DNA from 3 places in the Moritella sp. Urea-trap-13 genome. Region 2 is predicted to be linked to each of the others. Evidence: predicted binding sites of a transcription regulator. Region 2 holds the regulator's gene; each other region holds the start of a gene.

Region 1 (2,279 bases), on a different contig from region 2:
GTTGCCGTGTCAGTGGGAGCGATTATAGAGAACTGCATTTTATTGGCAAGTAGTTTTATTAAAAAAAATGTAAACGCTCAAATAGTAATCAAATCGTATCTATTTAACCTTTAACTATCATCTTAGCCACAGATAATAGGTCTGCAAATACACCATCGGCAACTTCAGCGCCTTTCTCACACAGCACTTTGCCTGTCGAAACTAAATAATTGCCTTTAAGCTGTGATTTTTGACCTGCTTGAATATCAGATAACTTATCACCCACTAAAAACGACTGTTTAAAGTCAATATCTAACTCTTGTGCTGCGCTATCTAACATCCCTGTATTTGGCTTACGACATAAACAGTCTTGCTTATAATCACCAATACCTTTGTCTGGATGATGAGGGCAATAATAAACACCATCAAGTTTAACGCCACGATCAGCAAGTGAGCAATTCATCCACTCCGTTAAGGTCATGAATTCATCTTCGCTATAATAGCCGCGTGCAATACCCGACTGATTGGTGATAACAACAAGGAGATAACCATGCAGCTTTAATAGCTGCATTGCTTCAATGCTACCTTCGATGAATTCAAAATCATCAATTTTTGAAACATAACCTTTATCTTTATTAATCACACCATCGCGATCTAGAAACACAGCTGGAGTTGCCACTATTTTCACCTTTAGTTATCTATGACATACAATCGACCATTATTTCATGCAATCAAAATTTCGCAATCGATACCGCAGCAATCTTTGTTACGCTTTCACTCTACCTAAAATGATATAAAAGAACGTTTAGACGTCTAGATGTAAAAAAGTCCATTGACTTTAATCAACTAACTAATTAGCATATGTATCCAGTTGTTACTTATATATGAAGAATTAATATCTAACTTTATAGAATAATTCTTACTTTTTGTTTTAGGCGTTGAAATGATCAAATTAACAAATATCAATAAAATATTTGAAACTACAGAAAAGCCTGTGTACGCCCTGAAAGACGTTAACTTAAACGTTAAAAGCGGTGAAATATTCGGTGTAATAGGTTCGTCAGGTGCTGGTAAAAGTACACTGATACGTTGTGTTAATTTACTTGAAACACCAACGTCTGGTTCAATTCAGCTCGATGGCGTTGAGTTAACACAATTAAACAAAGCAGACCTGTGTACTGCAAGACGTCAAATAGGCATGATATTTCAACACTTCAATTTATTATCATCACGTACTGTATTTGATAACGTTGCACTGCCACTTGAATTAGCTGGCATATCTAAAAGCGAAATTACAGATAAGATCACACCTCTTCTTGATCTTGTTGGTTTAACGACAAAGCATAATGCCTACCCTGCTGAATTAAGTGGCGGTCAAAAGCAACGAGTTGCAATTGCCCGCGCATTAGCGTCTGAACCTAAAGTGTTACTTTGCGATGAAGCAACATCAGCACTTGATCCAAGCACAACAAAATCTATTTTAGCTTTATTAAAAGATATCAATGAACGACTCGGTCTCACTATTCTACTGATTACCCACGAGATGGAAGTAGTAAAGAACATTTGTCATAACGTTGCGATCATCGATAAAGGCGAACTCATTGAACAAAATACCGTTGCTAACTTTTTCGCCAACCCTCAAACAGAACTGGCACAAACATTTATTGAAGCAACGATTAACCTTGAAATTCCAGATGAATACAAACAGCGTCTGTCATTACATAGAAAAGCTAACTCAATGCCCTTGGTACGCCTTGGTTTCACTGGTAATAGTGTTGATTCTGCGGTTATTTCAGAAGTAAGCCGTACTTTAAATGTTGATGTAAACATTTTAAGTGCCGATATTGAATTTGCTGGCGGCATTAAATTTGGTTATATGCTTGCCGAGCTTATGGGTACTAAAGAAAACACAATTGCAGCTAAAGCATTTTTCCAACAACACGCAGTTAACGTAGAGGTTATCGGTTATGTCGACTGAGCAAATGATTAATTTACTTTTCACCGCGACCATTGAGACGCTGGTGATGGTTGGCATCGCAGCCGCAATTGCGTGTTTACTTGGCATGCCAACAGGGATCCTGTTACATGTAACAAAAACAGATGGCATTTTAGAAAACAATAAATTAAATAATGTATTAAGTATCATAGTGAATATTGGTCGTTCAGTGCCCTTCATTATTTTACTTGTGGCGATAATTCCGTTCACTCGTCTCGTTGTTGGCTCATCAATCGGAACTGGCGCGATGATAGTGCCATTAACCGTCGCTTCAATCCCATTTATTGCGCGATTAATTGAAGGT
Region 2 (2,279 bases):
ACTGAGCGGATTAATGGCCATGACTTGCGGTTGTTGCTGCTGATATACTTGTAATGCTGCCAGTGCAAACGCCACGATTTCAGCGGTATAACCTAATCTAACTACATGTTCGGTAGGACGGCGTTTAATACAAATCGGCGACAGTTGCTGTTTTGCTAGCAAGGTAATTAACTGCTCATATTGTTGTTGGTAGTCAGCCTGATGCCCGAATTCAATATCGAGCAAGTGCAGATCATCAACCGAAGTGACGATTTTAGCGCCCTTACCTTTGGGTAAACGACGATGGATCTGGGTTGACCCTTCACTGGGGGTATAACTACAACGCAGTTGTACATGCTGTTTACTGCCAACAACGGGTTGTAATGTGCGTGCATGTAATACCGGTGAACCTAAACGCGCGAGTTCTGCCGCCTCATCGAGTGACAATTTAGTTTGTAATTCGGCATCTTTGACACGACGTGGGTCAGCGCTAAATACCCCAGCCACATCACTCCAGATAGTCGTTTGGTCTGCATCAACTAATGCGCCTAATAAGGTCGCTGAATAATCTGAACCATTACGCCCCAATGTTACGGTGCGCTGCTGGGCATCTCCAGCAATAAAACCAGTAACCACGACGCGATTGTTTAAGGTCGTTAAACATGCGGCTAATTTTTGGCGAGACACGGTTTCATCGACCACAGGCTGCGCAGCTAATGCCGTGGTTAAAAACAACCGTGAATCTAAATTATCTGCGGGCAATTGGTTTTGACTCAACAATGCCGCGAGCAGTCGTGCAGACCACACTTCGCCATGGGCAAGAATTTGGTTTTTAGCGTAAACATCAAGGTTGGTTTCTAATAAATGGCCAATGGTATGAATATCATCTTGCAGTGCAGCGGTGAGTTGCGTACATAATTCATCTGCGAGTAATTCAGCAATGAGTTTGGCTTGATATTCACAGGTGGCAATAAGACGCTCAGGCGCAGCTTGATCACCATCTTCCGCTAATTGTAATAACTCTAACAATTGGTTGGTGGTTTTACCTGCCGCAGAAACAACAATCAGATCTCGAGCTTGAGTGTGCTTACTAATAATCGCTGATACACGACGATAACAAGTAGCATCTGCTAAGCTACTACCACCAAATTTATGAATACTGCGCTTCACTGCGTCCATGCGTTCTCCCGAACTTAATATTGAATTAATGTATTGTCAGTACCTCAAAACATACACCATTAAGTCACAATAGGTCAATAGACGTCTAGAGCTCTTTACATACTGATTGCCAATAATCAAATTCAAAGGTAGACTTATTACTTATTCATTAAATAATAATTTACCCAAAGGTCGAAAATGACGAAGTGGAACGGCGAGTATATTAGTCCCTATGCAGAACATGGGAAAAAGAGTGAACAGGTAAAGAAGATTACTGTTTCAATTCCTTTGAAAGTATTGAAAGTACTGACAGATGAAAGAACTCGCCGTCAGATTAACAATCAACGTCATGCGACTAACAGCGAGTTATTATGTGAAGCATTTTTACATGCTTACACTGGCCAACCATTACCGGCAGATGAAGATTTAACCAAAGACAAGCCAGATAACATACCTGCAGAAGCGAAAGCACAAATGTTAGCACTGGGTATTAATATTGATGATTATTTAGAACAAGATGATTAGTCGATAATAATAGCTAAGCAGTTATAAAAAAGGCACCCCTTTATGAAAGGAGTGCCTTTTTTGATCTCAACAGTCTGCATTCGTCATCTCAATGCAGTCCGTTAGCTAGAATCTAATAATTAAGCCCTGAAAGTTAAGTCCTAAAAACTAAAAGGTGCCGCGCGGCCTCTTTTCTTCTCAACTTTTTTAGGCTCTGCAGCTTTTGCTGTTTTAGTTTGTTTTACTTCAGGTTTTTTCTTTTTCTTCTTTTCTGGCTGTTCCCAAGTATCAGCAGCAATGCTTTCAACTACTGACTTAGTAACGACAGGTTTAGCAATTGCAGGTTTGGCGATTTCAGGTTTAATAGTCGCTGCTGGCGCGATAAAGGCAGCTTCAACAGCAACGTCTTCTACAATATTTTCTGCAACCTGTTGCTCTGCAATATCGGCTTCAACATCAGCGCTTGTAACGGCATCATTAGCAATGAAATCGTCTTCAGTAAGATCATGTTCAGCCATGTATGCTGCGACAGAATCTGACTCGAGTGCAGCCGGGTCAACAAATTCATCTTCAGGAAAATCTTCGCCATCATCAGTCTCCGCATAATCAGCGTCATCGTATGACGCTAGCTCTTCGGC
Region 3 (2,279 bases), on a different contig from region 2:
CGCTGGGTACTTTATTTGGTTTAGCCTATGGTGTGATAGCTGCCGATTTGTTTCCAGGCTTCGTCGCAGAGCCTGCGGTATACGCAGTTGCTGGTATGGGGGCATTATTTGCAGCCACCGTCCGAGCACCAGTAACCGGTATCGTATTAGTGGTTGAGATGACAGATAACTATGCGCTTATTCTACCTTTGCTGATGACCTGTCTGGGAGCTACATTTATAGCGCAGGCGCTGGGTGGTAAACCACTTTATTCTGAATTACTCAAATTATCATTGAGGGAGAATAAAGAATTAACGCAACACAAATAAGTAGAAAATAATTACACGACACGTTTCAGATTAAGTCATTATTAATTTAAAATATTACGACTAAAAAAATTAAAGCATCCGATAAAGGATGCTTTAATTTACAATAAGATTAAGTTCTACTCGCTCTTAGAATACCCACGCTAAACCAAATAGAATGTCTGCGGTTAGACGTTCTTCAGGCATGTTGTCGTACTCAACTGTTGTGTGATTATACTCAACAAACAAACTTGCAGTCGGCATTAGCGCATATTTAGCACGGAAAACCCACTCGGTGTAATTTTCAGTGTCGCCAAATGCTAGGATTTCAGGGCTGTAATGGAATTCAGCTTCTAAGCTAAATTCTTCAGTTAGACGTAAGCCACCTAAACCACCAAATGCCAATGCATAACCATCACCATTATCGTTATCCATTCTCAGGCCTTTCGCGCCCAGCTCAAAGAATGTTGCACCCGCATCTTGAAACGCATAAATACCAGTATCTAAGGTATAGCCGTTATCGATAGTTTGTAGGTAATCACCTTTAACCTTGAGTGCTTCTTGTAGCTCAACATCATAACCCAATACGATATTGTCGTTGTTGAACGCAAGTGAGACGTTTGATGCTGCACTACTAAAACTAGTAAGGCTAGCAAGTAATCCAGCCGTGATAACGAATGATTTTTTCAATGACACTTTATTCTTCCCAATGGCAAATGAGTGGTAGTTACATGTAATGATAGTGAACGAATAATTATTTTCAGCTGAAAAATGTTCGTCACTTCATACTTTTAATACTTTCGCACTATGCTACTGCATATTGGCTGTTTATAACATATATACATAAATAAAATCCGCTGATAACAGGTCTTTTAAACAATTTGCAAAATAAATATGACCTAGGGTCTATCTTAATACTGCTAAGATCGTTTAGAATAGCCGTCTAGATGTTAAAACTTCTACACATATGAACGTACATCACGTCGATTGTGTTTAAATTAAGAGAGAATTAAAACCATGGCTAAACACTTGTTTACCTCTGAGTCAGTATCAGAAGGTCATCCTGATAAAATTGCAGACCAAATCTCCGATGCTGTACTTGATGCAATCATCGCTCAAGACCCTAAAGCACGCGTAGCCTGTGAGACTTATGTTAAAACAGGTATGGTTATGGTTGGCGGTGAAGTTACTACTAACGCTTGGGTTGATATCGAAGAGATCACCCGTAAGACTGTACGTGAAATCGGTTACATCAACTCAGAAATGGGTTTTGACGCGGATTCTTGCGCAGTATTAAACACCATCGGTAAACAGTCTCCTGATATTAATCAAGGTGTTGATCGTGATGATCCACTAGAACAGGGTGCTGGCGACCAAGGTTTAATGTTTGGTTATGCAAACAATGAAACTGAAGAGTTAATGCCTGCGCCTATTACTTACTCACATAAGCTGGTTAAACGCCAAGCTGAAGTGCGTAAAAGTGGCACACTTCCTTGGTTACGTCCTGATGCAAAAAGCCAAATCACATTTGCTTATGACGACGGTAAAATTGTTGGTATCGATGCAGTTGTTCTTTCAACTCAGCATTCTGAAGATATCAAACAAGCAGACCTTGTTGAAGCTGTGATGGAAACTATCATCAAGCCAGTTCTACCTGAGCAATGGTTAAACAAAGACACTAAGTTCTTCATTAACCCAACTGGCCGTTTTGTTATCGGTGGTCCAGTAGGCGATTGTGGTCTAACTGGTCGTAAAATTATCGTGGATACATACGGCGGCATGGCTCGTCACGGCGGCGGTGCATTCTCTGGTAAAGATCCTTCAAAAGTTGACCGTAGTGCCGCATACGCAGCGCGTTATGTAGCGAAGAACATCGTAGCGGCTGGCTTAGCTGACCGTTGTGAAATCCAAGTTTCTTACGCTATCGGTGTTGCTGAACCAACGTCAATCTCTGTTGAAACATTCGGCACAGGTAAAGTAAGTGAAGAGCTATTA

The links. Region 2 encodes MetJ, which represses methionine synthesis genes. Its sites were predicted from a motif close to TAGACGTCTAGACGTCTA; they were not measured.
Region 1: metN (methionine ABC transporter ATP-binding protein MetN) is a predicted target of MetJ. The motif match lies at 786-803, and genes of this name have one in related genera.
Region 3: metK (methionine adenosyltransferase) is a predicted target of MetJ. The motif match lies at 1,221-1,238, and genes of this name have one in related genera.

What each region holds. Positions count from the first base shown of each region.
Region 1 is NZ_PJCA01000030.1:11-2,289, forward strand. Features, by position in the region: gene gmhB (D-glycero-beta-D-manno-heptose 1,7-bisphosphate 7-phosphatase) at 104-658, opposite strand; gene metN (methionine ABC transporter ATP-binding protein MetN) at 923-1,957, shown strand; gene CXF93_RS07460 (methionine ABC transporter permease) at 1,947-2,279, shown strand, end outside.
Region 2 is NZ_PJCA01000002.1:16,368-18,646, reverse strand. Features, by position in the region: gene metL (bifunctional aspartate kinase/homoserine dehydrogenase II) at 1-1,158, opposite strand, end outside; gene metJ (met regulon transcriptional regulator MetJ) at 1,336-1,662, shown strand; gene CXF93_RS02310 (RNA-binding S4 domain-containing protein) at 1,803-2,279, opposite strand, start outside.
Region 3 is NZ_PJCA01000001.1:485,303-487,581, forward strand. Features, by position in the region: gene clcA (H(+)/Cl(-) exchange transporter ClcA) at 1-308, shown strand, start outside; gene CXF93_RS02155 (YfaZ family outer membrane protein) at 435-980, opposite strand; gene metK (methionine adenosyltransferase) at 1,302-2,279, shown strand, end outside.